3 regions of the Streptomyces sp. NPDC002232 genome follow, and region 1 is predicted to be linked to each of the others. Evidence: riboswitches for the same ligand, from Rfam matches in the RefSeq annotation. Region 1 holds a riboswitch; each other region holds the start of a gene.
What was found. A riboswitch is a leader RNA that binds a small molecule or an ion and turns the genes downstream of it on or off. The one in region 1 is predicted to bind thiamine pyrophosphate.

Region 1 (9,879 bases):
ACGTGGTCGAGGCGCTGCGCCGGCTGATCACGGGCGGCGGCATCGGACCGGTCTGGCAGGCCTGCGCGGTCCTGGTCGCCTTCACCGTCGGCGCCCTGGCCCTGACCGCCGTCTCGGCGCGCAGGAAGCAGGTGTGGACGCTCGACCGGCTCCACCCCGAACTGTCGCTCTGAACCTGTGAGAATCGACGCCATGGACAGCAGCAGCACCCGACGCCAGGCCACGCGCACGAAGCTCTACGAGGCGGCCGTCACCCTCATCGCGGAGCAGGGCTTCTCCGCGACGACGGTCGACGAGATCGCCGAGCGGGCCGGCGTGGCCAAGGGCACGGTCTACTACAACTTCAAGAGCAAGACCGAGCTGTTCGAGGAGCTGCTGCGCCACGGGGTGGCGCTGCTCACCGCCTCGCTGCGCACGGCGGCCGAGGAGACCGCCGCGCGCGGCGGGAGCCGGGTCGACGCGCTGGACGCGATGATCCGGGCGGGCCTGGTCTTCATCGACCGCTACCCGGCCTTCACGCAGCTGTACGTGGCCGAGCTCTGGCGCACCAACCGGGCCTGGAACTCCACTCTCCTGGTGGTCCGCCAGGAGGCCGTCGCGGTGGTCGAGGGCGTGCTGCGCGAGGCCGTCGGGGCCGGTGAGCTGAGCGAGGAGATCGACGTCCAGCTGACGGCCGCGGCGCTGGTCGGGATGGTGCTCGTGGCGGCGCTCGACTGGCAGGCCTTCCAGAGCGAGCGGTCGCTCGACGACGTGCACGCGGCACTCTCCCGTCTGCTGCACGGCCGCGTCGGCGGCCGCTGACACGGACTCACGGACGCCGGGACACGCAGACGGAGGCCAGGACACGCCGACGGACGCCGGAACACCCGGACACCCGGACACCCGGACACGCGGAACGCCGGTGCGGTGAAGCTCGATCCCCCCGAGCCTCGCCGCACCGGCGTCCTTCCTCGCACCCCCGTGCCGGCAGGTGCACGACCCCGTTCCGCAGCCCCGTGCCGGCGGTACCGGAGCCGCGCCCCTTCCGTGGGTTCCACTCTCTCCTCCGGGCAGGACCGGCCCCATCCGCGCGCCTACTCATCTCGCCCTCTAGGTACGGGTACTCAGTCCTGGTTACGATCGCGGGCGTGTCGGTACTCCCCCTGGTGTTCACCAGCGGCTGGGCGAGCGGGATCAACGCGTACGCGGTGGTCCTGCTGTTCGGCGTCTTCGGCGCGACCGGGCTCACCGACGAGGTGCCCGAGTCCCTCCAGCGCACCGATGTCCTCGTCGCGGCCGCCGTGCTGTTCCTGTGCGAGGCGGTGGCGGACAAGATCCCGTACGTCGACTCGATATGGGACTCCGTCCACACGGTGATCCGGCCGGTCGCGGGAGCCGTGGTCGGTGCCCTGCTCGCCGGGCAGAGCGGTTCGCTGCCGGAGCTGGCGGCGGGCGCGATCGGCGGTTCGACGGCCTTGCTCAGCCACTTCGTCAAGGCGGGGACACGGCTGGCGGTCAACACCTCGCCCGAGCCGTTCTCGAACATCGGCCTGAGCCTGGCGGAGGACCTCGGGGTGGCGGCCCTCGTCACCTTCGCCGTCTTCCACCCGGTGGCGGCGGCGGTCATCGCGGCCGTCCTGCTCGTGGCGGGCCTGGCCATACTGTTCTTCCTCGCGAAGCAGATCCGCCGGGGCTGGCGCCGCTGGGCCCAGCGGCGGGAGGAGAAACGGCTCGCGGCGGTGGGCACCCGCCCGCGCGCCCCGGCTCCGCCGGACGACGGGTCCGACCACTTCTGACCCCCCGCCCACCGGGCTCCGGCCGGTGCCGGGCGCCGGATAGGCTCGCCCACATGGCACGGATTGTGGTGATCGGCGCGGGACTCGGCGCCATGGCGGCGGCGGCCCGGCTGGCGGTCGCCGGGCACGCGGTGACGGTGTACGAGAGGACGTCGACGTACGGCGGCGCGGTCGGGCGCTTCGAGCGCGACGGCTTCGCCTTCGACACCGGGCCCGGGCTGCTGCACCTGCCGGCCGTCTACCGGGACCTGTTCGTGAAGACGGGCAAGAAGCCGCTGGAGGAGTGTGTCGGTCTGACGCAGGTCGACCCGGCGGCCCGTCACGTCTTCGCCGACGGCACCCGTGTCGACCTGCCGAACGCCTCCCGGGCCGGCACGGTCGCCGCGCTGGAGGCCGCCCTCGGCGCGGGTACGGGCGAGCGCTGGGGCGACTTCCTGACGCGGGCCCGCGAGGCCTGGGACCGGACCCGGCGCCCGCTCCTGGAGGAGCCGCAGCCGGCCGACCGCACGGCGCTCGCCTCCGCTCCGTATCCGGCCCTGAAGCCGGGCTTCCTGCGCCGCCCGACGACGACGCTCGCCCAGGTGGGCGCGCGGGAGCTGCGCGATCCGCGCCTGATCGCGCTGCTCGACTCCTATGCGGAGGCGTACGGCTTCCCGGCGTCCGCCGCCCCGGCCTCGGCCGCCGTCCTGCCGTACATGGAGCAGACCTTCGGCAGCTGGTACACGGCCGGCGGCATCCGGGCGCTCGCGGACGCGGTGTACGAGCGGTGCCGGGAGCGGCGGGTGGAGTTCGTCTTCGACGCCGCTGTGGACGAGCTGCTGACCGAGGACGGCCGGGCCGTCGGGGTCCGGCTCGCCTCCGGCGAGACCGTCGGGGCGGACCACGTGGTGGCGGGCGCGCCGGTGCCGTCGCTCCACCGCGAGCAGGTCCTGCCGTGGGACCGCGCCGACGAGCGGCCGCCCTTCGCGCACGGGTCCACCGGCCGTCTGACGGTGCTGCTGGCCCTGCGCGGGGGCCGCGAGGACGGAGCCGCGCACCGCACGGTCGTCCACGGCGACGGGGACCGGCCCGGAGTGACCGTGCTGCGGCCCGGCGACCCGGCGCTGCGGCCGGACGCGGAGCACGAGTCGGTGACGGTCTCGACGCTGGTGGACCTGGAGCGCGAGGAGGACATGGCCGTGCTCGCCGACCGGACGGTCGAGGCGGCCGGCCGGGCGGTGCCGGGGCTCGCCGAGCGGCTGCTCTGGCGCGAGGTCCGCACACCCGAGGACGTCCGGGCGGCCACCGGGGCCGCCGAGATCCCGGGCCCGGCGCTCGCGGACGCCGCGGGGACCTACCTCCCGGCGGCGAACCTCTCCCCCGTGCCCGGGCTGTACTTCGCCGGGGGCTGGTCGCACCCCGGCGGCGGGCTCGCCCACGCGGGCATGTCGGGCGCGCTGGTCGCCGGGCTCATCGTGGAGGGCGCGGAGTTCCGCGGCTCCCGGTGACCTCGCGGCGGGGTCAGTAGCGGTACTGCTGCTGGTCGTCCGGGTGCGGCTGCTCGTAGCCGTAGGGGGCCTGCGGCTGCTGCGGCTCCGGCTCGGTGTCGCGCTGCTGCGGGACCCAGACGCCGCCGGGCGGGGTGTCGTAGGTGTACGAGGGCGCGTAGGGGTCGGCGTAGTAGGAGCCGTACTGCTGGCCGTCCGTGCCGGGGCCGATGTACGGGTCGGAGTACGCGGCGTACTGCTGCTGCCCGGCGTCCTGGCCGTAGTCGTAGGCCTGCTGCGGGTGGGCCGGCTGCTCGTAGCCGGTCTGTTCGTACCCGGTCTGCCCGTAGCCCGGCTGCTCGTACCCGGTCTGCTGGTAACCGGAGGCGTAGGGGTCGTATCCCGTGCCGTACCCGGCTGACGCGGCGCTCTGGGCGCCCGCGTCGTAGACCCCGTACTGGCCGGTGTCCTCGGGCATCGGCTGCGGCTCGTAGACGGCGGTCTTCTCGGCCTCGGTCTCGGGGTGCGGGTCGTGCCCGTCCTCCGTGCCGTACGCCGCCTGCGGGGTGTCGTACGAGAGTTCGGTGACCTCCAGGGTGGGTCCGGCCGCGGCCGGACCGGTGGCCTTGCGGCGGCGGCTCGCGCCGGGGTTGCCGCCGATGGCCCAGCCGGTGGAGAAGCCCCGGCGGAAGGAGAGCGTCACGTACGCCTGGCCGACGGCGAAGGCCACGGCCCCCGCGACGATGACGAGGACGGAGGGCAGCAGGACGCCCAGGACGACGCAGAGGAAGCCGCCGAAGGCGAGCAGGCGCCAGCGCAGCCGCGCCTTGTACTGGAGGAGCACCTCCCCCAGCAGCCACAGCGCGACCACGCCGAACGCGATGTAGAGGACCGTCCACCCCATGCCCCGCCGCCCCTCTCCACGGTCACCGCCGCGGGTCGGGGCGGGTACGACCGGTCACGACTGCTGGTGCAGTCCGAGATTCTCGTAGATCTCGAGCGTCGCGGTGGAGCTGTTGAGCGTGATGAAGTGCAGTCCGGGGACACCCTCGGAGAGCAGACGCGCGCAGAACTCCGTCGCGAACTCGATACCGATGGAGCGTACAGCGGCGGGATCGTCCTTGACGGCGAGGATGCGCTCTTTCACATGCGCGGGGAAGGCGGCGTTGCTCAGCTGGGGCAGCCGGTCGAGGGTCTTCACGTTCACGACGGGCATGACCTCGGGGATGATCGGGGTCTCGCAGCCCGCCTTCTCCGCGCTGTCGCGGAGCCTCAGGTAGTTCTCCGGGTCGAAGAACATCTGGGTGATCGCGTAGTCGGCGCCCGCGCGGCACTTGTCCACGAAGTGCCGGATGTCCGTGTCCCAGTCGGTGGACCGGGGGTGCATCTCCGGGAAGGCGGCGACGCCGACGCAGAAGTCTCCCGACTCCTTGATCAGCCGGACGAGGTCGGCGGCGTACGTCACGCCCTCCGGGTGCTCGACCCACTCACCGAGCGGGTCACCCGGCGGGTCGCCGCGCACGGCGAGCATGTTCCGGATCCCGGCGTCGGCGTATTGGCCGAGAATGTTCCGCAGCTCGGCGACGGAGTGGTCGACGGCGGTGAGGTGGGCGACGGGGGTGAGCGTGGTGTCGGAGGCGATCTTCTGGGTCGCCTTGACGGTGCCGCCGCGGGTGGAGCCGCCGGCGCCGTAGGTCACGGAGACGAAGCTGGGGCCGACCGCCTCGACGCGGCGCATGGCGTTCCAGAGGACCTGCTCGCCCTTCTCGGTCCGGGGCGCGTAGAACTCGAAGGAGTACGACGTGCCGCCGTCCGCGAGGATCTCTCGGACGGTGCGCGCGCGGTCCGAGCGGACGGAAGCGGTACCAAGGGCCATATCGGCAGGTTAGACGCGGGGCGTGGCGCCGCGTACTCCCCGTCCGAGTGGTGGACACCTTTTCGGACAGCCACCCGACGGTCGGTGCAGGGGGGTGGCGCCGGGGGCGGAGAGCGCGGCCGTGCGGTCCGGCGGCCGCCGGGGCCTCAGGCGCCGACGCGCTCGCGGACGCGCTTGGCCAGGGAGGCCGTCGCGGCGGCCGGGTCGTCCGCCTCGGTGATGGCGCGGACGACGACGATCCGGCGGGCGCCCGCGTCCAGGACCTCGTCCAGGTTCGTCTCGTCGATGCCGCCGATGGCGAACCAGGGCCGGTCCTGCTCCAGGCCCGCCGCGTACCGCACGAGGTCGAGCCCCGGCGCGTACCGTCCGGGCTTGGTGGGGGTGGGCCAGCAGGGGCCGGTGCAGAAGTAGTCCACGCCCGGTTCGACGGCCGCCGCCGCGGCCTCGGACTCGGCGTGGCAGGAGCGGCCGATCAGCACCTCGTCGCCGAGGATCGCGCGGGCGGCGGGCACGGGCAGGTCGCCCTGGCCGAGGTGGAGGACGTCGGAGCCGATGGCGTGGGCGACGTCGGCCCGGTCGTTCACCGCGAGGAGCCTGCCGTGCCGGCGGGCGGCCTCGGCGAAGACGGCGAGGTGCTCCAGCTCCTCACCGGCCTCCATCCCCTTGTCGCGGAGCTGCACGATGTCCACGCCGGAGGAGAGCACGGCGTCGAGGAAGTCCGGCAGGTCGCCCTGGCGCTTCCGGGCGTCGGTGCACAGGTAGAGCCGGGCGTCGGCGAGCCGCTCACGAGACGTGGACATGGATGGGTTCCCCCCGTTCGAGTCGCCGGTGCCGCGGCGGCCGGCCCATGAGGGGCCGGCCGCCGCGGCACCCGCGGATGGTGTCTTCGGTGCGGGCGCGCCTCAGAGGGCGAGCGCCTGGGCGCGGCGCTTCACCTCCGTGCCGCGGTTCTCGTTGAGCGCCTGCGCGGGCGTGCCCGGCAGGCTCTCGTCCGGAGTGAAGAGCCACTCCAGCATCTCCTCGTTGGTGAAGCCGTCGTCCCGCAGCACCGTCAGGAGCCCGACGAGACCCTTGACGATCTTGTCGCCCTGGATGAAGGCGGCGGGGATCTGCAGGGCGTTGTTCTCGCCGCGGCGCACCGCGATGAGCTGGCCCTCCTTGATCAGCTGTCGCACGCGCACCACGTCGATGTCGAGCATCTCCGCGATGTCGGGCACGTAGAGCCAGGCGGGGACGAGCGCATCGATCTTTACGTCAATCTCGGTCACGGGACAAGCCTGCCATCCCGGACTGACAGCCGGTAGTCGGGCCCTACCGGACCGCGGCCTTCAGGGGGACGGACGGGTCCGCGGCGCGCTCCGGGTCGACGGGGACGGCGGCCTCGATGAGCCTGCGGCCCTGGGCCAGGTCGCGGGGGCGGCCGACCGCGAGGAGGGCCACCGGCACCCCGGCGCGCAGCCAGAGCACGGACCAGGCGTCGTCGGCCGGGTCGCCGCGCCAGAGCAGCGCGTCGGCGTCCGCGTGGTGTCCCGCGTACTGGACGAAGCGTCCGAACTGCTCGGACCAGAAGTACGGCACCGGGTCGTAGGGCGCGTCGGCGGCCCCGGTGATCGCCGAGGCGACCGCGCGGGGCCCCTGGAGGGCGTTGTCCCAGTGGTGGACGAGGAGCCGCTCGCCGTAGCGGGCGGAGGGGAAGGAGGCGCAGTCGCCGACGGCGTACACATCGGGCAGGGAGGTGCGCAGCCGGTCGTCCGCGGTGACCGCGCCGCCCGGGTCGAGGGCGATGCCGGAGCCGGTGAGCCATCCGGTGGCGGGGCGGGCGCCGATGCCGACGACGACGGCGTCGGCGGCCAGTTCGCGGCCGTCGGCGAGGACGACGCGGCCGGGCACGCCGGGGCCACCCGGCTCGACGGTGTGCACGCGCGCGTGGGTGAGGAGTTCGGCGCCGTTCGCCCCGTACCAGTCGGCCATGGGGGCGGTGACCTCGGCGGGCAGGGCGGCGGCGAGGGGGCGGTCGGCGGCCTCGACGACGGTGACGGCGCAGCCCGCCTCGCGCGCGGCGGTGGCGAACTCGGCGCCGATCCAGCCGGCGCCGACGACCACGACGGAGTGGCGGCGCTCCAGGACGGGCCCGAGCCGCACGGCGTCGTCGAGGGTGCGCAGCAGATGGACCCCGGGGACACCCTCGGTGCCGGGCAGGGTGACGGGATGGGCTCCGGTGGCGAGGACGAGGACGTCGTAGGCGACGGGTCCGGACTCGGTGTCGATCTCGTGGTCGGCGGCGCGCAGCCCCGTGACGTCCAGGCCGAGCCGGAGCTCGATGCGGAGATCCTCGAAGTCGATCTCGAAGGCGGAGTCCTCGGCCTTGCCGAGCAGGATCGCCTTGGAGAGCGGGGGCCGGTCGTAGGGCTGGTGGGGTTCGGCCCCGATGAGGGTCACGGGGCCGGCGAAGCCCTGCTCGCGCAGGGCGACGGCGGTCTGGACGCCCGCCATTCCGGCGCCGACGATCACGACGTGCTGCTGGGCCTGCTTCTGCTCGCTCACCCGACCACCTTACGCATCTGACGAACCGTCAGGAAGGGTGGGGTCTGTGGCCCGGTATCGGCGCGGGCTAGTCTGGCGGGCGTAAAGCACTCGCGGGAGCCCGGACGCACCGGGCTGAGAGGGAGGCTGGGACGGCCTCCGACCGTACGAACCTGATCCGGGTCATGCCGGCGAAGGGAGGGGCTGGACGCCCATGCGTTCTTCCGATGTCCTCGTGGTCGGGGGCGGCATCATCGGCCTGGTCACGGCCTGGCGGGCCGCGCAGCGCGGACTGCGCACCGCCGTCGTCGACCCGGACCCGGGCGGCGGCGCCGCACGGGTCGCGGCCGGCATGCTCGCCGCCGTCACCGAACTCCACTACGGCGAGGAGACCCTGCTCGGGCTCAACCTCGCCTCCGCGGCCCGCTACCCGGCCTTCGCCGCCGAACTGGAGGAGGCCGCCGGGCAGGACGTCGGCTACCGGGCCTGCGGCACCCTCGCCGTGGCCCTCGACGCCGACGACCGGGCCCACCTGCGCGAACTGCACGCCCTTCAGACCCGCTGCGGACTCGTCTCGGAGTGGCTCAGCGGCCGCGAGTGCCGCCGCCTCGAACCGATGCTGGCGCCCGGCGTCCGGGGCGGACTGCGCGTCGACGGCGACCACCAGGTCGACCCCCGCCGGCTCGCCGCCGCACTGCTGCGCGCCTGCGAGCGGGCCGGGGTCTCCTTCCACCGGACGCTCGCGGAGCGGCTCACGGTCGCGGGCGACCGGGCGCGCGGCGTCCTCCTCGCCGACGGCGAGGAGCTGACGGCCGACCAGGTCGTGCTCGCCGCGGGCAGCCTCAGCGGGCGGCTCGCGGGCGTGCCGGACGAGGTGCTGCCGCGGGTCCGCCCCGTGAAGGGCCAGGTCCTGCGCCTGCGCGTGCCGGCACCGTACGCCCCCTTCCTCTCCCGCACCGTGCGGGCCGTCGTCCGCGGCAGCCATGTCTACCTGGTGCCCCGCGAGAACGGCGAGCTCGTCGTCGGCGCCACCAGCGAGGAACTGGGCTGGGACACCACGGTGACCGCGGGCGGGGTCTACGAGCTGCTGCGCGACGCCCACGAGCTCGTCCCCGGCATCACCGAACTGCCGCTCACCGAGACCCTGGCCGGTCTGCGCCCCGGCTCCCCCGACAACGCGCCGCTGCTCGGCCCCACCGCCCTGCCCGGCCTGCACCTGGCCACCGGCCACTACCGCAACGGGGTGCTGCTCACCCCCGTCACCGGCGACGTCATGGCGGAGCTCCTCACCACGGGCACCCTCCCCGACGAGGCGCGCCCCTTCACCCCCCGCCGTTTCTCCCCCGCCCCTCCCGTACGTCAGGAGCAGCCCGCATGAACGTGTCCGTGAACGGAGAGGCCCGCGAGCTCTCCGCCCCCCTCTCCCTGGACGCCCTGGTGGCGACCCTGACCTCGGCCCGCTCCGGGGTCGCCGCCGCGCTCAACGAGACCGTCGTGCCGCGCGGCGAGTGGACGACGACGCTGCTCGGCGACGGCGACCGCGTGGAGGTCCTCACCGCGGTGCAGGGGGGCTGAGCGCGATGTCCGACGACGTGTTCGCCCTCGGCGGTACGGAGTTCTCCTCCCGGCTCATCATGGGCACCGGCGGCGCGCCCAGCCTCGACGTCCTGGAGCGCTCCCTCGTCGCCAGCGGTACGGAGCTGACCACGGTCGCCATGCGGCGCCTCGACCCCACCGTCCAGGGTTCGGTCCTCTCCGTCCTGGAACGGCTCGGCATCCGGGTCCTGCCGAACACCGCCGGCTGCTACACGGCGGGCGAGGCCGTCCTCACGGCCCGCCTGGCACGGGAGGCGCTGGGCACCGACTGGGTCAAGCTGGAGGTGGTGGCGGACGAGCGGACCCTCCTTCCGGACGGGGAGGAACTCCTCGCCGCGGCCGAGACCCTCGTCGACGACGGCTTCACCGTCCTCCCCTACACCAACGACGACCCGGTCCTCGCCCGGAAGCTGGAGGACGTGGGCTGCGCGGCGATCATGCCGCTCGGCTCCCCCATCGGCTCCGGACTCGGCATCCGCAACCCGCACAACTTCCAGCTGATCGTCGAGCGGGCCGGCGTTCCGGTGATCCTCGACGCGGGCGCGGGAACCGCCTCGGACGCGGCGCTCGCGATGGAGCTGGGCTGCGCGGCGGTGATGCTGGCGTCGGCGGTGACCCGGGCGCAGGAGCCGGTGCTGATGGC
Region 2 (9,879 bases), on a different contig from region 1:
AGTAGGCGTCCCCGCCGAGGATCTGCACGACACCGAAGGAGGTGAAGGTGAAGAGGAAGACCATGAGGGCGGCCGCTCCCACCGCCGGCACGAGCGCCGGCAGCGTCACCGTCCGCCAGGCCCGCAGGCGCGAGGCGCCCAGGACCCGGGCGGCCTCCTCCTGACGCGGGTCGAGCTGCGCCCAGAGGCCTCCGACGGTCCGTACGACGACCGCGTAGTTGAAGAAGACGTGCGCGAGGAGGATCGCCCACACGCCGGTGTCGAGGCGCAGCCCCCACAGCTCGTCGGTGAGCCCGTGCCGGCCGACGAGCGCCAGGAACGCCGTGCCGACGAGGACGGTCGGCAGCACGAACGGGACCGTGACGACGGCCCGCAGCACGCTCTTGCCGGGGAAGTCGAAGCGGGCGAAGACGTACGCCCCCGGCAGCGCGACCAGCAGGGTCAGGCCGGTGGAGGCGAGCGCCTGCCAGAGGGTGAAGCCGAGCACGTCGAGGATGTCCGGCCGGGTCAGCGTCTCGCCGATCCCGCCGAGCCGCCAGGTGCCGTCGGGCCGCAGCCCGCGGTCCACGATGGACACGACGGGCCAGGCGAAGAAGAGCCCGAAGAACGCGACGGGCAGGGCCATCAGGCCGAGCCGCGTCACGCTCCCCCGGACGTCCCGGGTCACTTCAGGACGAGCGACGACCACTGCTGGATCCACGGGTCACGCTTCTCTGCGATCTTCTCGGGTGCCATGGTCTCCGGCTTGTCGACCACGACGCCGTGCTTCGTGAAGAGCTCGGGCAGGGCCGCGTCCTTCGCCACCGGGTTGACGAACATCTGGAGCGGCATGTCCTCCTGGAACTTCTTGGAGATCAGGAAGTCGATCAGCGCCTTGCCGCCCTGGGGGTTCTTCGCGCCGTTCAGCAGGCCGGCGAACTCGGTCTGGCGGAAGCAGGTGCCGGTGGAGACGCCGGTGGGCGCCACCTTCGGCTGCGGCTCGCCGTAGAGCACCTCGACGGGCGGGCTGGAGGCGTACGAGACGACCAGCGGCCGGTCGCCCTTGGCCTGCTTGCCGCCGGCCGAGCCGGAGAACTCCTGGTTGTAGGCGAGCTCCCAGCTGTCGACGGTCTTCACGCCGTTGGCCTTGAGCTTCTTCCAGTAGTCCGGCCAGCCGGCGTCGCCGTACTTCGCGGCCGTGCCGAGCAGGAAGCCGAGGCCCGGGGAGGACCGCTCCGGGTTCTCCACGACCAGCAGGTCCTTGTACGCCGGCTTCGCCAGGTCGTCGAAGGTCACCGGCGGCGCCAGCTTCTTGTCGGCGAAGTACTTCTTGTCGTAGTTGACGCAGATGTCGCCGGAGTCGACCGGGGTGACCCGGTGCTCCTTGTCGAGCTGGTACGCGGCCGGGACCCGGTCCAGGCCCTTCGCCTCGTACGGGACGAAGATCCCGTTGTCGAGGGCGCGGGACAGCAGCGTGTTGTCGACGCCGAAGAAGACGTCGCCCTGCGGGGAGCCCTTGGTCAGGATCTCCTTGTTGACGGCCTCGCCGGCGTCGCCGCTCTTCAGGACCTTGACCGTGAAGCCGGTCTGCTTCGTGAAGTCGGCCAGCACCTCCTTGGAGGCGTTGAACGAGTCGTGGCTCACCAGCGTCACCGTCTTCGGCGCGGGCTGGTCGGTCTTGCCGGCCGCGCCACGGCTCTCTTCGGTGCCGCACGCGGCCAGGCTGGTGACGCCGAGCGCCGCGACGAGCGCGGCGGCGGCGGCCTTCTTGATGCTCACTGGATTCCTCCTGGGTGTGACCAGGAAGAGACGCGGCCCTGCCCGCGTCCGGGGGACACGGGCAGGGCGCAACAGCTTGAGTTGCGACCGAACTTCCTACCCAGAATGACCTGGGCGAGGTTCAGAGGGTCTGCGGTCTACGGTTACCGCACTCTCAGCGCTGTGGCGCTCCCCTGTCGGAATATGGAGATGTGTTCGAGCCCAGACTACAAGGTCAGCGCTCGGCGGCGGCGAGCTGTCCACAGGCGCCGTCGATCTCCTGGCCCCGGGTGTCCCGGACGGTCACCGGGACGCCGTGGCGGGCGATGGCCTCGACGAAGGCCTTCTCGTCCTCCGGGCGGGAGGCGGTCCACTTCGAACCGGGCGTCGGGTTCAGCGGGATCAGGTTGACGTGCACCCGCTTGCCCTTGAGGAGCCTGCCGAGCAGGTCACCGCGCCAGGCCTGGTCGTTGATGTCCCGGATGAGGGCGTACTCGATGGAGATCCGGCGCCCGGACTTCTCCGCGTACTCCCAGGCCGCGTCGAGGACCTCCCGCACCTTCCAGCGCGTGTTGACGGGCACGAGGGTGTCGCGCAGCTCGTCGTCGGGCGCGTGCAGGGAGACGGCGAGACGGCACTTGAAGCCCTCGTCGGCGAAACGCAGCATGGCGGGCACGAGACCGACGGTGGAGACGGTGATGCCGCGCTGCGAGAGGCCGAGCCCGTCGGGCTCGGGGTCCGTGAGGCGACGGATGGCGCCGACGACCCGCTTGTAGTTGGCGAGCGGCTCGCCCATGCCCATGAAGACGATGTTGGAGAGCCGCGCCGGGCCCCCGGGCACCTCGCCGTCGCGCAGGGAGCGCATGCCGTCCACGATCTGGTGCACGATCTCGGCGGTCGACAGGTTCCGGTCGAGGCCCGCCTGCCCGGTGGCGCAGAAGGGACAGTTCATCCCGCAGCCGGCCTGCGAGGAGATGCACATGGTGACCCGGTCCGGGTAGCGCATGAGCACCGACTCCACGAGCGTGCCGTCGTGCAGCCGCCACAGGGTCTTGCGGGTGGTGTCGTCGTCGCACGAGATGTGCCGCACCACGGACATCAGGTCGGGCAGCAGCTCCCCGGCCAGCTTCTCCCGCGAGGCGGCCGGGATGTCGGTCCACTCGGCGGGGTCGTGGGCGTACCGCGCGAAGTAGTGCGTGGACAGCTGCTTGGCGCGGAAGGGCTTCTCGCCGATCGCGGCGACGGCCTCCTTCCGCTCGGCGGGCGTGAGGTCGGCCAGGTGCCGCGGCGGCTTCTTGGCTCCGCGGGGGGCGACGAAAGTGAGTTCTCCGGGCTTGGGCATGGTTCCCCCAGTGTCGCAGACGGAACGCGGTGACCGGGGTCCCGAGGATCCGGTACGGGCCGCCCCGCGCCGTTCGGGGCCGTTCCCGGGCATCCTGGAGGTATGGACAGTGCCCCGATCGTCGTCCATCAGCCGTCCCCCACCGGCGGGAGGCGCGTCACCGCGCGCGGCAGCATTCTCGGCCTCGCCCACAGCGACGAGGACGTCGTCGAGTTCCTCCGCCGCGCGGGCCTCCCGGACGCCGAGGACCTCCTCGACGACCCGGCCTGGGTCAAGTGGCGGGGCGGCCGAGCCCACGAGTACGAGGCGGCTTGACGACCGGCTGCGTTTCCGCGGAACACGACGCGGTGCGCTGCGGGGCGGGATTGAATGGAGTCCTGGTTCTGCGTGGGAGGGGCGTCATGTTGGCTGAGGGGCTCGCGGCCATCGCTGCGGCGGGGGCCGGAGCGGTGGTGCAGGCGGCGGGAACAGACGCCTGGGAAACGGTGCGGGACCGTGTGAGAAGGATTTTCGGCGCACATCAAGAGCGCACGGTGAGTGAGTCGCTCGACCATACGTCGGCGACGCTGCAGCTCATGGTGCGTGAAGAGGACCGTGAACGCGAGCTGGCGCGGCAGGCGGCCTTCTGGCGGCTCAGGTTCGAGGAGCTTCTGGCCGGCAGCGAGGGTGAGCGGAGGCAGGCAGCGGCAGCCCAGTTGTTGTCCCTGGGGGACATCTCGGAACAGACACCCGCGTCTCGCCATACGTTCACGGGGAATGTCTCGGTCAGGGCCGACAGAGGGTCGGTCGCGGGGGTCGTTTTCGAGGGCGACGTTCATATCGAAAACCCTCGTTCGCCGGGCCGGTCTCAGGGCTGACCGCTTCCGGGTCGCATGGGCCCTCAGTGAGCGCGGACACGTCCGTCTATGCCTCCGACGGCGGTCTCGCCATCGGGAGTGTCCAGAACTTTCACGCGCCGCAGCCGACCTCACGCGTCTCGTGGCCTCATCAGGTGGGAGTGGTTCCACTCGAAGCTCACTGCTTCGAGCCGAGACCGACTCTGAGTTCACTTTCCACACGTTCCACGAAGATCCTTTCGGGCATGGGCGGGGTGGGCAAGACCCAGCTGGCGGCCCGGTACGCGCGCTCGGCCCAGGCCGAGGGAAGGGCCGAGCTGCTCGTCTGGCTCAGTGCCGTCAACCGTGATGCGATCGAGCTCGCGTATGCGCAAGCGGCGCGTGATGTCTGCGCCGTCACGGAGGAGAACCCCCACCAGGCCGCGCGCATGTTCATCGCCTGGCTCCAGACGACCGAGCGGTTCTGCCTCATCGTCCTGGACGACGTGGCGGATCCAGCAGATGTTCGAGGACTCTGGCCGCCGTCCCGCCCCCAGTGCCAGGTGGTGGTCACCACCCGGCGTCGGGACTCCGCTCTGCGAGGTCAGGGCCGAGACTTCATGGAGGTCGGGGTCTTCACCGAGAGAGAATCCGTCTCGTATCTGGTGAGGAAGCTCGATGCGCACGGCTGCCGGGGCCGGGGGGACGAGATCCTCGATCTCGCCACCGATCTCGGACACCTGCCCTTGGCGCTCGCCCAAGCCGCCTCCTACATCGCCGACCAGGGCTTGCGGGTGCCCCGCTACAGGGAACTGCTGGCGGATCGGCGCCGAGTCCTGTCGGAGCTGGTCCCGGACGGGGGCAGCCTGCCGGATGACCATGAAGAGGTACTGGCCGCGGTCTGGGACCTGTCCGTGGCGCGGGCCGACCAGCTGTGGCCCGAGGGCATATCCCGCTACCTCCTGGCCCTCGCGTCGGTGATGAACGCGAACGGAATTCCCGATGCGGTGCTCACGAGCAAGCCGGCTCGCTCGTACCTGGGAATCTGCAAGTACTTGATGTTCGAGCCGGAGGGACCGCTCGACGTCCAAGTGCCCGAGCTTTCCGAGGACGAGGTGTTGGCCTCCCTGCGCTCCCTGCATCGCCTGAGTCTGGTGAGCCACTCGCCGTACGAGACACATGGCATGGTGCGAGTCCACCCCCTCGTGCAGCGCGTGGCACGGGAGTCCGTGGACGAGGCCCATCAGGAGGAGCTGGCGTTCTTCGCCTCGCTCTGCATTCTTTCGTCATGGTCGCGCGACGCGGAGGAGCGGGATCTGAGGCACGTACTGTGCCAGAACATCGACGCGCTTTCTTCCCTTGCCTTTGATTCATTGTGGAAGGTCGAGGCCTACGAGGTCCTTTTTCATGGCGCAGACAGTCACGGCTATGCCGGAATGTACTCCACCGCGATCTCCCAGTGGCGCGCGCTCTGGGAAACAGCCACCGAGATCCTTGGCCCGGATCACTCGGACACGCTGAGATGCCTTCGTCAGCTCGGTTTCTGGCAATCACGGGACAGAGATTTCGATAACGCTGTCGATACGCTCATGCAGGCATATTCGGATCTGCTGAGGGTCGAAGGTCCGAACGATGTCGAGACCCTCATCGCGCGGAGTCAATTGGCGCAGATGCTGGGAGCGCACGGAGCATACGAGAGTGCTGCGCACACGTTCGAAGAAATCCTTGAAGGTTTGCTCGTGAACCATGAGCCCGCCCACATCCTGGTGATCGAGGCGCGATGCCAGATTGCTTACTGGCGGGCAAGGGGCGCGGACATGGAGGGTGGGATTCGAGCACTGGAAGAGATTCTTGCAGAGCTGCCTTCGTCGATTGATGCGAACGGCGCCTTCGCCTGCACGATCCGACACAATCTGGCCGGGCTGCGGGCGGAGGCCGGTGACGTCGGAGGAGCGATCGCCGATATGGAAGCGCTCCTGGAAGTGGAGCATTCGGCTCTGGGGGCAGACCATCCGGACGCGCTTGTCACCCGGCACAACCTCGCGGGTTTCTACGATCAGATGGGACACAGGGACCGGGCGATCGCCGAGGCTCAGGCGGTTCTTGTCTCGCGCGAGAAGCTCTTCGGGGCCGAGCACCCCAGCACGGCGAACACCCGGAGCCTGCTTTCCCGTCTGATGTCGGGAACGGACCGCTGACCCACCGGGCCGACGAAAAGGACCCCCGTCCGGCACCGGTGGTGCGGGGCGGGGGCCCTTTCTCGTACGGCTCCGCCGGTCAGGTCGTCCCGACGAACAGGGCCAGCAGCAGCCACACCACCGGAGCGGTGGGCAGCAGCGAGTCCAGGCGGTCCATGATGCCGCCGTGGCCCGGGAGCAGCGTGCCCATGTCCTTGATGCCCAGGTCGCGCTTGATCATGGACTCGCCGAGGTCGCCGAGCGTCGCGCTCGCCGCCACCGCCAGACCGAGGATCAGGCCCTGCCACCACATGCCGTCGTCGATCATGAACTGCATGCACAGCGCGCCCGCCGCCATCGCGAACGTCACCGCGCCGACCAGACCCTCCCGGGTCTTGCCGGGGCTGATCCTCGGGGCCAGCTTGTGCTTGCCGAAGCGCCAGCCGATCGCGTACGCCCCGGTGTCGCTGACCACGGTCAGGATCAGGAACGTCAGCACCCGCTCCGGTCCGTCGTCCGCGGCCAGCAGCATCGCCACGAACGTCGCCAGGAACGGCACGTAGAACGCGGCGAAGACCCCCGCCGTGACGTCCTTCAGGTATCCCTCGGGCGGTTCCGTCATCCGCCAGACGAGTACCGCGAGGGCCGTCAGGGCCATCGCCACCCAGGCGCCCTCGGCGCCCCGCACGTAGCCGGCGACGACCATCGCCGCACCGCCGACCGCGAGCGGGACCAGCGGCGCCTTGATGCCCTTGCGTTCCTGGAGGCGGGAGGTGAGCTCCCAGAGGCCGACCACCACGGCGACCGCGATCACTCCGACGAACGCGGGCGCCCAGATGTACAGCGACGCGATGATCACCGCGCCGAGTCCGACTCCGACCCCTATGGCCGCGCCCAGATTGCGCCCGGCGCTCTTCTTCTGCCGTGGCGCCGGCGGCGCGGGCGGCGGAGGCGGGGTGGGGCTGGACATGGGCTCCTGCGGGTGCTCGTGCGGCGTCTCGTCACGGAACAGGGGACCGCTCGGGTGAGCGGCCCCCCGGCCGTGACCGTCCTGGAATCCGCCGGCGGGAACGTCGGGCACGATGGGCATGGGCCGAGTCTGCGCCGCCTGATGCCGATCGTATGCGGGACCCGCCGGGGCAGGCCCCTGGTCGGGTCCCCCACGGCCGGAACCGGCCGGGGCCCCCCAGGAAGAGTCGTTCATCAGACCTCGAGCAGCTCGGCTTCCTTGTGCTTGAGCAGCTCGTCCACCTGCGTGACGTACTTCGCGGTGGTGTCGTCGAGCTCCTTCTCGGCGCGACGGCCCTCGTCCTCGCCGACCTCGCCGTCCTTCACGAGCTTGTCGATGGTCTCCTTGGCCTTGCGGCGCACCGAGCGGATCGAGATCTTCGAGTCCTCGGCCTTGCCCTTGGCGACCTTGATGTACTCGCGGCGGCGCTCCTCGGTCAGCTCCGGGAACACCACACGGATGATGTTGCCGTCGTTGCTCGGGTTGACCCCGAGGTCCGAGTCACGGATCGCCTGCTCGATGTTGCGCAGGGCGCTCTTGTCGAACGGCGTCACCACGGCCATGCGCGGCTCCGGCACGGAGAAGGACGCCAGCTGGTTGATGGGGGTGATGGCACCGTAGTAGTCGGCCACGATCTTGTTGAACATCGCCGGGTGCGCACGGCCGGTGCGGATCGCGGCGAAGTCCTCCTTGGCGACCACGACGGCCTTCTCCATCTTCTCCTCGGCCTCGAGGAGAGTCTCTTCGATCACCACATGCTCCTGCGTGTCGTCGCGTTGTGTCCTGCACGGTGTACGACCGGCAGGGCTCTGTCCATCCCCTTGCGGGGCGGTTCCCCGGTTCGGGTCAGGCCCGGGTGCCCTGGTCGCTCACGAGCGTGCCGATCTTCTCACCCTTCACCGCGCGAGCGATATTGCCCTCGGTGAGCAGTTCGAAGACGAGGATCGGGAGGTTGTTGTCCCGGCACAGGGTGATGGCGGTGGCGTCGGCGACCTTGAGGTTGCGCGACAGCACCTCGCCGTACTCGAGGGCGTCGAACTTGACCGCGTCGGGGTTGCGCTTCGGGTCGGAGTCGTAGACCCCGTCCACGCCGTTCTTGCCCATGAGCAGGGCCTCGGCGTCGATCTCCAGGGCGCGCTGGGCGGCGGTGGTGTCCGTGGAGAAGTACGGCATGCCCATGCCCGCGCCGAAGATGACCACGCGGCCCTTCTCCAGGTGCCGCACGGCGCGCAGCGGGATGTACGGCTCGGCGACCTGGCCCATGGTGATGGCGGTCTGGACGCGGGAGTCGATGCCCTCCTTCTCCAGGAAGTCCTGGAGGGCGAGGCAGTTCATCACGGTGCCGAGCATGCCCATGTAGTCGGAGCGGGCCCGGTCCATACCGCGCTGCTGGAGCTCGGCGCCACGGAAGAAGTTGCCGCCGCCGATCACCACCGCGATCTCCGCGCCGTCGCGGACGACGGCCGCGATCTCACGTGCGATGGCGTGCACGATGTCGGGGTCGACGCCCAGGCCGGTACCGCCGGAGAAGGCTTCTCCGGACAGCTTCAGCATGTAGCGGCCGACCTGCTTGCCGTTGTTGTCGTCGCCCTGTACGGCGCCCTGGTTCATGGAGATCTCCTCGTGCACATACGAAGGAGGCCATTGCCTTGGATCCTCGCGGTATCCCGTGCGGCAATGGCCTCCTCGTCAGATCTGCGGTCGCCCTGCGCGTGCGCGGACGACTGCCTCAGACCCTACCGGGGTCCGGCGTCCGTCGCGTTCGCGTACGGACTCAGATGCCGACCTTGATGCGGGTGAAGCGCTTCAGGGTGACACCGGCCTCGTCCAGGACCTTCTGGACGGACTTCTTGTTGTCCAGGGCGTACGGCTGGCCGAGCAGCGTGGCGTCCTTGAAGAAGCCGTTGACGCGACCCTCGACGATCTTGGCGATCGCGGCCTCGGGCTTGCCCTCGGCGCGGGTGGTCTCCTCGGCGACGCGGCGCTCGGTCTCGACGACCTCGGCCGGAACGTCTTCCTTGGTGAGGTACTTCGGCGCGAAGGCGGCGATGTGCTGGGCGACACCCTTGGCGACGGCGGCGTCGGCCTTGTCGAACTCGACGAGGACACCGATCTGCGGCGGGAGGTCCGGCATCGTGCGGTGCATGTACGCGTAGACGAAGCCGTCGGCGAACTGCGCGAAGCGGTCCAGGACGATCTTCTCGCCGAGGTTGGCGTTGGCCTCGTCGACGAACGCCTGCACGGTCTTGCCGGCCTCGATCTCGGAGGCGAGCAGCGCCTCCAGGTCGGCCGGGGCGGAGGCGGCGACGTGCTCGGCGAGCTGGGCGGCGACGGCCTGGAACTTGTCACCCTTGGCGACGAAGTCCGTCTCGCACTTCAGCTCGACGAGGACGCCCGAGGTGTTGTCGTCGGCGATGAGGGAGACCACGGCGCCGTTCTCGGCAGAGCGGCCCTCGCGCTTGGCGACGCCCTTCTGGCCCTTGATGCGGAGCGCCTCGACGGCCTTGTCGACGTTGCCGTCGGCCTCGTCCAGGGCCTTCTTGCAGTCCATCATGCCGGCGCCGGTGAGCTCGCGGAGCTTCTTGACGTCAGCGGCGGTGTAGTTCGCCATGAGTCTGTTTCTCTCTCGAAGTCTGAAAGATCGGGCGGGTCCACGGGTGGACGGCGGGGGCTTCGTGGGCCCCCGCCGTCGTCACCCGAAGGTCCTGAAGGGTCAGGCCTGCTCGGCGTCCGCGGCCGGAGCCTCGGCGGCCGGAGCCTCGGCGGCCGGAGCCTCGGCCGGGGCCTCAGCGGGGGCCT
Region 3 (9,879 bases), on a different contig from region 1:
TGCGGGCGGGTGCGAAACACCCGTCGTGACGCCTGGGGGTGACTGGCCACGGCTACGCACACGGCTTCGCCTACCTTGATCGGCTCGGTGCAGCGGGCGCTGAGACTCCTGGAGGCCGTGGCCTCCCACGCGGAGGGAGCCCCGGCCAAACAGCTCGCCCGCGAGACGGGTCTCCCGCTCCCCACCACGTACCACCTGCTCCGCACCCTGACGCACGAGGGCTATCTGCTCCGCGACAAGGGTGTGTTCGTCCTGGGCGACGCCGCCGCCCGACTGGCCGGCGGCGGAGATGTGCAGAATCGTCGCATCAAGATCGAAGACTCGCTCGCCCGCTGGCGGGACGAGATCGGCGTACCCGTCTACTTCGCCCTCTACCGCGAGGGCGAGATCGAACTCGTCGCCGTCGCCGACACCCCTTCCGCCCCCGCCGTGGAGGAATGGGCCGACTTCCGCGAGACCGCTCACGCCCATGCGATCGGCCAATGTCTGCTGAGCCAACTCGATCTGAAATCTCGTCAAGACCACCTTGACCGCCATCCGGTGGAAGCCCTCACTCCGTACACGGTGCGTAATCGCCGTGTGCTTTTGGATCGTTTGGGCGGTTTGGGGCGAATGGAGCCCCTGGTGGAGCGTCAGGAATATGCGCTCGGCACGGTCTGTGCCGCAATCCCCATCACTGCGGGCCCCGTGGCGGCCTCTGTGGCCATTTCTCTCCCCCTCCACCAGGAAGAACGGTTGCTCCCAGCAGTCGAGCGACTACGCACAGAGATCGGAAAGCTCTTCAGCTCCCTCGTGCTCTCTATCAGTATCTGAAAAATCACTCCTTGTGATCTGCTAGTGCTTACAGCACGATTACGTCAAGAGGGCCACGGGGGATCATTCCTGGCCGTTTCGGTCACAGCTTTCAGCAGCTGTGTTTACACAACTGCTTCATCTACTGCGGGGTACATGATGCGAGAGTCGGTTCAGGCCGAGGTCCTGATGAGCTTCCTCGTCTCCGAGGAGCTCTCCTTCAAGATCCCGGTCGAACTCCGATATGAGACCCGGGATCCCTACGCGGTGCGGATGACCTTCCACCTCCCCGGAGACGCGCCCGTCACCTGGGCGTTCGGGAGGGAGCTGCTGCTCGACGGGATCAACCGGCCGAGCGGGGACGGAGACGTGCACATCGCCCCGACAGAGCCGGAAGGCCTCTCGGACGTCTCCATCCGGCTCCAGGTCGGCGGCGACCGCGCGCTCTTCCGGGCCAGCGCGCCCCCGCTGGTGGCCTTCCTCGACCGGACGGACAAGCTGGTGCCGCTCGGTCAGGAACGCACGCTCGGTGACTTCGAGGACAACCTGGAGGCGGCGCTGGGCCGGATCCTCGCCGAGGAGAACGCCGGCCCCGCCTGACACCCGCCCCGCCGCCCCGCCCGAGCCACCCCGCCGAGCCGTCTCACGCGAGCCGACTGCAACGCGCCGACCCACCCGGCCGACCCGTCGAGCCGACCCACACGAGTCGCCTCACTGGCGCCGTCTCACCGCACTGTCCCCCTCGCGCGCCCTTTCCCCGGGCTGCCGTGACCGAGCACCTCACCCGATCCGTCCCGCGCCCCGCGGGCCCGTTCGGGCCGGACCCTTCCCCCCGAGCCGGGCCGGCCCGCCCCTTCGGCGCGCACGTCTCACTTCGCGCGTCGCCGCCGCCCTCCCCGTACCGGCGCGGGCTTCCCACCCCCGGACGCCGGGCGGTCGGCGGACACCACCAGGGCCGCGAGCGCCGTGGTGACCGGCACGGACGCCACCAGACCGATCGAACCGACCAGCGTCCGGACGATCTCCTCGGCGACCAGCTCGCTGTTGGCCACGGTCCCCATGCTGCTCTGGGCGATGGAGAAGAGCAGCAGCAGCGGCAGCGCGGCGCCCGCGTAGGCCAGGACCAGGGTGTTCACGACCGAGGCGATGTGGTCGCGGCCGATCCGGATGGCGGCCCGGTACAGGCCGCGCGGCCCCATGCCCGGGTCGGCCTGGTGCAGCTCCCAGACGGCCGACGTCTGGGTGACGGTGACGTCGTCGAGCACACCGAGCGAACCGATGATGATCCCGGCCAGCAGCAGGCCGGACATGTCGATCTCCGGGTACAGGCCGTGGATCAGGCCGGTGTTGTCGTCGGTGTTGCCGCTGAGCGACGCCCAGTCGATGAACACCGAGCCGAGCAGCCCGATCAGCATCAGCGAGATCAGCGTGCCGAGCACCGCGACCGAGGTGCGGGCCGAGAGCCCGTGACACATGTAGAGCGCGATCAGCATGATCGCGCTCGACCCGACCACCGCGACGACCAGCGGGTTCGATCCCTCCAGGATCGCCGGCAGGATGAAGAGCGTCAGCACCAGGAAGCTCGCCCCGAGCGCGATGAGCGCCATCACGCCCCGCATGCGGCCGACGAGCACGACGACCAGGGCGAAGATCCCGGCGAGCACCGCCAGCGGGATCTTCCGGTTCACGTCGGTCACCGAATACTGCAGGTCGCGCGGGGCGTCGGGGGCGTACGCCACCACCACCCCCTGGCCCTGGTGCAGTTGGCGCGGCGCGTCCGGCTGCACGACCTCGACGAACTTCCGGCCCTGGTCCGGTCCGGTGGTGACCTCGACGGTCGCCTTCGCGCACTGCCCCCGCTGGGCGTTGACCGCCTCGCGCCCCTCCGGAGTGGAGGTGTCGCCGGTCGGCGGGACCTGCGCGGCGTTCACGTCCTTGCAGTCGACGTGCTCGACGGAGACGACCTCGCCCTGCTGGGTCTGCCGGTCGAAGCCGACGCCGGTGCGTTCGTGCGCCGGAGTGCCGCCGGGCCACAGGACCACGAGGCCGACCACGACGGCGGTGGCGAAGGGGATCAGGACGGCGGCGATGACCTTGCGCAGATGCCGTGAGACCGGGGCGGCGGGCCCGTGGCCATGGCTGTGGCCGTGGCTGTGCGCCCCGCCTCCGTGCCCGTGCGAGGGGCCGGATTCGTGTCCGGGACCGTGGGCGTGGCCGTGCGGCTCGGGGGTCTGCTGGGGGGAAGTCACCGACCGATCATCGCAAGAACGGCGGGGGCCCACTGTTCAGCACGCCCGTGAGGGCGCTAGCGTGGTGACACCTTTGCACACGCGGGAGCTCGGAGCACCGGGCTGAGAGGGCGCTGATCACCGTACGCACGTACGGGAGGAGGCTGCGCCGACCGCCGAACCTGTTACCGGGTAATGCCGGCGTAGGGAGATCGGTCTCATGACCATTCAGGATGCACGCACGCCTGCCTCCGACCAGAACCAGCCCGACGGGCAGGAGCGCACGCCGGGCTGGCACAAGGGGTACGTCCAGGGTTCGCGCCCCGACCTCCGGGTGCCCGTCCGTCAGGTGCACCTCACCAACGGCAAGGACGTCACGCTCTACGACACGTCCGGCCCGTACACCGACCCCGCCCTCGACACCGACGTCCGGCGGGGCCTTCCGCCGCTGCGCGAGAACTGGATCATCGCGCGCGGCGACACCGAGGAGTACGCGGGCCGCCCGGCCCGCCCCGAGGACGACGGCATCAAGCACACCTCGCCGCGCGGGGGTGGGCTGAAGAACCTCGACGCCGTCTTCCCCGGCCGCCCCCGCCTGCCGCGCCGAGGCCGCGCCGGCGAGGCCGTGACCCAGCTCGCGTACGCCCGCCGGGGCGAGATCACCCCGGAGATGGAGTACGTCGCGATCCGGGAGAACGTCTCCCCCGAGGTCGTGCGGGAGGAGATCGCCGCGGGCCGCGCGGTGCTGCCGGCGAACGTGAACCACCCGGAGATCGAGCCGATGATCATCGGCAAGCGGTTCCTGGTGAAGGTCAACGCCAACATCGGCAACTCCGCCGTCACCTCCTCCATCGAGGAGGAGGTGGAGAAGATGACCTGGGCGACCAAGTGGGGCGCCGACACGGTCATGGACCTCTCCACCGGCCGCAACATCCACACCACCCGTGAGTGGGTGCTGCGCAACTCCCCCGTCCCGATCGGCACCGTGCCGCTCTACCAGGCGCTGGAGAAGGTCGACGGCCGGGCCGAGGACCTGACCTGGGAGATCTACAAGGACACGGTCATCGAGCAGGCCGAGCAGGGCGTGGACTACATGACGGTGCACGCCGGCGTGCTCCTGCCGTACGTGCCGCTCACCGCGCGCCGCAAGACCGGCATCGTCTCGCGCGGCGGCTCGATCATGGCCGCCTGGTGTCTGGCGCACCACAAGGAGAACTTCCTCTACACGAACTTCGAGGAGCTCTGCGAGATCCTGGCGGCGTACGACGTCACGTACTCGCTCGGCGACGGACTGCGCCCCGGCTCGATCGCGGACGCCAACGACGAGGCGCAGTTCGCGGAGCTGCGCACCCTCGGCGAGCTCAACACGATCGCCAAGCGGCACAACGTGCAGACGATGATCGAGGGCCCGGGGCACGTCCCGATGCACAAGATCAAGGAGAACATCGACCTCCAGCAGGAGATCTGCGAGGAGGCGCCGTTCTACACGCTCGGCCCGCTGACCACGGACGTCGCGCCGGCGTACGACCACATCACCTCCGGCATCGGCGCGGCCATGATCGCCTGGTGGGGCACGGCGATGCTCTGCTACGTCACGCCCAAGGAGCACCTGGGCCTGCCGAACAAGGACGACGTGAAGACGGGCGTCATCACGTACAAGATCGCGGCGCACGCGGCGGACCTCGCCAAGGGGCACCCGGGCGCGCAGGAGTGGGACGACGCGCTCTCCGACGCGCGGTTCGAGTTCCGCTGGGAGGACCAGTTCAACCTGGCCCTCGACCCGGTCACGGCGCGCGAGTTCCACGACGAGACGCTGCCCGCCGAGCCCGCGAAGACCGCGCACTTCTGCTCGATGTGCGGTCCGAAGTTCTGCTCGATGAAGATCTCCCAGGACATCCGCCGCGAGCACGGCGGGACGCAGCAGGAGATCGAGGCGGGCATGGCGGAGAAGTCGAAGGAGTTCGCGGCGAGCGGCAACCGCGTCTACCTGCCGCTGGCCGAGTAGCGCCCGCAGCCCGCAGCCCGCAGCCCTCAGCCCGCAGCCCTCAGCTCGCAGCCCGCAGCCCTCGTCCCTCAGGGTTTCGTCGCGTCCGGTGGGCCGGTCGCGGCGAGGGCGTCCCGGAGGAAGGGGAGGATGCCGCGCTCCAGGAGGGCGCGGCGCCAGGCCTCCCGGGCGCGGGAGAGCTCGTCGTCGGCCGTGGCGGTCCCGTCCGCCGCGGCCGGCCTGTTGCGCAGGGCGGTCAGGAGCAGGCCGGCTCCCGCGCTGAGCAGTCCCGCGGCGGCGAGGGCGGCGAAGACCAGGCCGGCCGTCAGCAGGGTCGTGCCGAACACCAGCGTGGGCGCGACCGCGTGCAGCACCGCCCCGACCAGCAGGAGGACGACCGCGGCGGTGCCCGCGAGGACGGGCACCATCACGGTGACGATCGCGATGACCCCGGCCCCCGGGTCGGTGCCCGCCCCGGGGTCCGTCAGGGAGGTGCGCGGCGCGGCGGGCGCCCGGCTCTGCTCGCGGACCTTCACGAAGTGGTCGTACTCGCTCGCCGCGGCGGAGGTGATGAGCGCGGTCGCGTTCAGGGTCATGGCGCGCAGCTGCGCGACCGTGAGCCGCGTGCCGACGCCGGCGAGTTCCGGACGTGCGTGGGCGGTGCTCAGTGCGTCGTCGAGGACCCGCTCGTACTCGGCGCGATCCTCGGTCAGCAGGTGCGGAGCCACGTTCATGTGCATCCCCCGATGCTCCGTAGGCCCGGATCAGCCGTGGGAAACGGTCGGTTGGGCAGAAACGGAGGAGAGCCTGCTACGGATGACCCGATGGTATTGCGGTGACACCACGACCTGACAGGGTGTTTCCCGAAATCGCTCTTCCCGGATGCGCAGGGTGATAGGTCAGTCGTTCAGCGGGAGTTGGACGACCAGTAGCTTTCCGGCCATGGTCACTCCGCCGTCCATCGCGATCGCCAGACCGTCGGCGTACACGTGCGGACCGTCGACGACCGGGCCCGCGCTGTCCTCGCCGTCCTCCGTGCCGACCTGGCCGAGGAGGTACGGGATGGGGCTGTGGCCGTGCACGATCCGGCGGCCGCCGTAGGTCGAGAGCAGTTCCTCGACGGCCTGCGGGCCGCCGTCGTCGCGGAACGCGAAGCGCTTCGTGAACTTCCGGAAGACGTCCCAGACCTCGTCGGCGTCGTTCCGGTTGAGGATCTCGTGGACCGTGTCGTTGACGTCCTCGATGGTCTCGCCGTATTCGAGGTACGCGGTGGTGTCGGAGTGCACCAGGAGGTGGTCGTCCTCGCGCACGACGGCGTCCAGCCGGGACATCCACTGGAGGTGGACGTCCTGGAGCCGGTCCATGTCGTGCTTCTGGCCGCCGTTGAGCAGCCAGGCGGCCTGGAAGGTGGCGGTGCCCGCGCCGGAGTTGACGGGCGTGTCGCCGAAGCGCTTGGCGCCGATGAGCAGCAGCTCGTGGTTGCCCATGAGGGCCTTGCAGTAGCCGCCGGCGGCCGCGGCCTCGGCGGAGAGCCGCATGACGAGGTCGATGACGCCGATGCCGTCGGGGCCGCGGTCGGTGAAGTCGCCGAGGAACCAGAGCCGGGCGTTGCCCGCGGCCCAGCCGCCGTTCTCGTCGATGAGGCCCTGGGCGCGCAGGGCGGCGATGAGCTCGTCGAGGTATCCGTGGACATCGCCGACCACGTAGAGCGGGCCGGGTCCGTCGCCGTTCGCGGGCTCGGGCGCGGGAGCCTGCTCGGGGGCGACCGGGACCTGGACGGTGTCGCCGCGGTTGATGACCGGGAGGTCGCGCTCGGTCGGGGTGTACCCCTCGGGAGCCTCGCCCTCGGGGAAGGCGTTCCCGGGGTGGCCGGTGGCGACGGAGACGATCGAGGAGCCGGCCGGGGCGGCGAACGCCGGGGCGAGGCGCTGACCCAGGTGGAGGGTCGGATCGGCGGGCATGGGCGCGGTGGCCTGCGGCGCGGCGGCGGCGGGCTGCGGTGCCGGGGCGGACGCGGGGGCCTGCGGTGCCGGGGCCGGTGCCGACGCGGGTGGGAGGGGCTCGGCCGGCGGGCTCGGCACCCGGACGGCCTCGACCGGCGAGGGCGCGACCGTGGGCAGGCGCGTGGCGGACACCGGGTGTTCGGCGACGGGGTGCTCGGCCGTGGCCTGCCGTCCGGCGGGCGCCGGATGCTCGGCGGGGAGGCGCTCGACGGCCGGAGCCGAGGGTGTCTCCCCGGCGGCGGGCGCCTGGGCGGCATGACCCTGTACGGGCACGCGGGCGTACGGCGGTACGCGGAAGTCACGCAATGTCGCCGTGCGTACCACGGGCTCCTGACCGGCCCCCTGAGTCATCGACCCCTCCACCACCGTCGCGATGCCCTGCACATCGCGGACCGGCCTGGTCGGGGCGGTCCGCGATGTCGTCCGCCCATCATAGGAATGAGCGTCCCTCTCTGTGACGCACCAGGGGTGGTGAATCCGGGTCCACTCCGGGTTCATCGGTTGTTTCGCCCGAATTGAGAAGGTCCGGTCCAGGGTTGGGGCCGGTGCGGTGTCCGGTTTCCCCGTCCCCGCCCCCGGGCAGGGGCGCGGACGGCGGTTCGGGCGACGGCCGGCTCGTGCGCCGCCGCCCGTGGGGTCAGTCCTTCGAGGGCGAGCGCGGCGGGCTGACCGTGGTGCGCGGTGAACGCCGCTGCGAGGAGGTGCGGACGATCAGTTCGGTCGGTATCACCCGCTGCACCGGTCCGTCGGCGTCGATCCCCTCGATGGCGTCGATGAGGAGCTGGACGACGGCGGTGCCGATCCGGCGCGGCTTGAGCGAGAGCGTGGTGATCGGGGGTTCGGTGGTGGCGTAGACGGTGGATTCGCTGCAGCAGACCAGGAGCAGGTCGTCGGGGACGCGCAGTCCGTAGCGGCGGGCGGCGGCGAGGAGATCGGTTCCGTTGGGGTCGAAGAGGCCGTAGACGGCGTCGGGGCGGTCGGGGCGGGCGAGCAGCCGGTCGGCCGCGACGGCGCCCGCGCACGGGTCGTGCGCCGGGTAGGCCTCGTAGACGGGGTCCTGGCCGACGCGTTCGCACCAGTTGAGGTACGCGGTGGTGGACAGGCGGGTGTAGGTGTCGGTGGTGGTTCCGGTGAGGAGGCCGATGCGGCGGGCGCCGGCGGCGGCGAGGTGGTCGAGCAGGTCGAGGACGGCGGTTTCGTGGTCGTTGTCGACCCAGGCGGTGACCGGGAGGGTGCCGGCGGGGCGTCCGTCGGAGACGACGGGCAGTCCCTGGCGGACCAGTTCGGTCACGACGGGGTCGTGGTCGGAGGGATCGATGACGACGGTGCCGTCGAGGGCGACGTTCGACCAGACGTCATGGCGGGAGGTGGCGGGGAGGATGACCAGGGCGTAGCCCCGGGCGAGTGCCGCCGATGTGGCTGCTCTGGCCATCTCCGCGAAGTACGCGAATTCGGTGAAGGTGAAAGGTTCATCCCCGTACGTGGTCACGGTCAGGCCGATGAGTCCCGACTTGCCGGTGCGGAGCGTGCGGGCCGCCGCGGATGGGCGGTAGCCCAGCCGGTCGGCGACCTCGCGGACGTGGCGGCGGGTGGCGTCCGGGAGTCGGCCCTTGCCGTTGAGCGCGTCGGAGACAGTCGTGATGGAGACCCCGGCGGCGGCGGCCACGTCCCGGATGCCTGCCCGGCCCTGCCGGCTTCCCCGGGTCTGTGCCCGGCTCACCTGGTGCTTCCCTGCTGCTGTCATGGCGAGCCGATAGTAGGGCGATGGAGGGCGGTCGGGACGGCCGCATATGCAGGCCTTAACAGGCACGTTTCTGCATGATCGAAATGGGCCAAGGGGCAGGGAATCAAAGGCAGTTAGGGCTCTTCGCGTGCGATCTACGCCCGTCGGGCGGCGTAGGCCTGGCGAGGTGGCGAGGTCTCGAAGAGGTCTCAACTCACCTCTACGGGGGATGCGCGCTACGGCGCCCGCCACCGGCGCGCGCCACCCGGGCGCGCGCTCCCCCTCGACGGGGGCGGGAGCGGGGCCGTGTCCACAGCGTGTCCCTCCTGTTGTCCACAGCCCATTCGCAGCGGAGGCGAATCCTCTTAAGGTGAGGAGTATTGGTGGTACGGACGGTCGAGGAGGCCACACTGTGAGCGAGACCAGCGGGACGAGCACCGGCAGCCCCAAGCTGCGCGCCGAGCTGGACGGGGTCCCCACCTACAAGCCGGGCAGGCCGGCCGCCTCGGGCGGTCCCGTGGCCTTCAAGCTGTCCTCCAACGAGAACCCCTACCCGCCGCTGCCCGGGGTCATGGAGACCACGCTGGCCGCCGCCGCGCACTTCAACCGCTACCCCGACATGGCCTGCACCGGCCTGACCGAGGAGCTGGCGAACCGCTTCGGCGTGCCCGTCTCGCACGTGGCCACCGGCACCGGCTCGGTCGGAGTCGCGCAGTCGCTGCTCCAGGCCACCTCGGGCCCGGGCGACGAGGTCGTCTACGCCTGGCGCTCCTTCGAGGCGTACCCGATCATCACGCAGATCAGCGGGGCCACCTCGGTGCAGGTGCCGCTGACCGAGGGCGAGGTGCACGACCTCGACGCGATGGCGGAGGCGATCACCGACCGGACCCGGCTGATCTTCGTCTGCAACCCCAACAACCCCACGGGCACCGCGGTGCGCCGGGCGGAGCTGGAGCGCTTCCTGGACCGGGTGCCCTCCGACGTCCTGGTCGTGCTCGACGAGGCGTACCGGGAGTTCGTCCGCGACACGGAGATCCCGGACGGCATCGAGCTCTACCGCGACCGGCCGAACGTGGCCGTGCTCCGCACCTTCTCCAAGGCGTACGGCCTGGCGGGTCTGCGGGTCGGCTTCGCGGTCGCCCACGAGCC

Region 2: another riboswitch for thiamine pyrophosphate. It lies ahead of ACFYXU_RS00405 (thiamine ABC transporter substrate binding subunit); the one in region 1 lies ahead of thiO (glycine oxidase ThiO).
Region 3: another riboswitch for thiamine pyrophosphate. It lies ahead of thiC (phosphomethylpyrimidine synthase ThiC); the one in region 1 lies ahead of thiO (glycine oxidase ThiO).

The regions. Positions count from the first base shown of each region.
Region 1 covers NZ_JBIARV010000002.1:355,586-365,464, forward strand. The annotation lists gene ACFYXU_RS08345 (YhgE/Pip family protein) at 1-173, shown strand, start outside; gene ACFYXU_RS08350 (TetR/AcrR family transcriptional regulator) at 193-801, shown strand; gene ACFYXU_RS08355 (DUF4126 domain-containing protein) at 1,128-1,775, shown strand; gene ACFYXU_RS08360 (phytoene desaturase family protein) at 1,829-3,262, shown strand; gene ACFYXU_RS08365 (hypothetical protein) at 3,276-4,145, opposite strand; gene metF (methylenetetrahydrofolate reductase [NAD(P)H]) at 4,200-5,117, opposite strand; gene thiE (thiamine phosphate synthase) at 5,264-5,917, opposite strand; gene ACFYXU_RS08380 (Rv2175c family DNA-binding protein) at 6,020-6,385, opposite strand; gene ACFYXU_RS08385 (NAD(P)/FAD-dependent oxidoreductase) at 6,429-7,661, opposite strand; TPP riboswitch at 7,744-7,857, shown strand; gene thiO (glycine oxidase ThiO) at 7,855-9,018, shown strand; gene thiS (sulfur carrier protein ThiS) at 9,015-9,215, shown strand; gene ACFYXU_RS08400 (thiazole synthase) at 9,221-9,879, shown strand, end outside.
Region 2 covers NZ_JBIARV010000001.1:97,063-106,941, forward strand. The annotation lists gene ACFYXU_RS00400 (ABC transporter permease) at 1-625, opposite strand, end outside; gene ACFYXU_RS00405 (thiamine ABC transporter substrate binding subunit) at 664-1,758, opposite strand; TPP riboswitch at 1,834-1,943, opposite strand; gene rlmN (23S rRNA (adenine(2503)-C(2))-methyltransferase RlmN) at 1,973-3,079, opposite strand; gene ACFYXU_RS00415 (hypothetical protein) at 3,182-3,394, shown strand; gene ACFYXU_RS00420 (hypothetical protein) at 3,481-3,936, shown strand; gene ACFYXU_RS00425 (tetratricopeptide repeat protein) at 4,161-6,092, shown strand; gene ACFYXU_RS00430 (phosphatidate cytidylyltransferase) at 6,172-7,275, opposite strand; gene frr (ribosome recycling factor) at 7,275-7,832, opposite strand; gene pyrH (UMP kinase) at 7,927-8,691, opposite strand; gene tsf (translation elongation factor Ts) at 8,855-9,691, opposite strand; gene rpsB (30S ribosomal protein S2) at 9,794-9,879, opposite strand, start outside.
Region 3 covers NZ_JBIARV010000006.1:517,315-527,193, forward strand. The annotation lists gene ACFYXU_RS30620 (helix-turn-helix domain-containing protein) at 43-813, shown strand; gene ACFYXU_RS30625 (SsgA family sporulation/cell division regulator) at 952-1,392, shown strand; gene ACFYXU_RS30630 (YibE/F family protein) at 1,662-3,041, opposite strand; TPP riboswitch at 3,113-3,247, shown strand; gene thiC (phosphomethylpyrimidine synthase ThiC) at 3,241-5,025, shown strand; gene ACFYXU_RS30640 (hypothetical protein) at 5,094-5,744, opposite strand; gene ACFYXU_RS30645 (metallophosphoesterase) at 5,904-7,358, opposite strand; gene ACFYXU_RS30650 (LacI family DNA-binding transcriptional regulator) at 7,645-8,751, opposite strand; gene hisC (histidinol-phosphate transaminase) at 9,143-9,879, shown strand, end outside.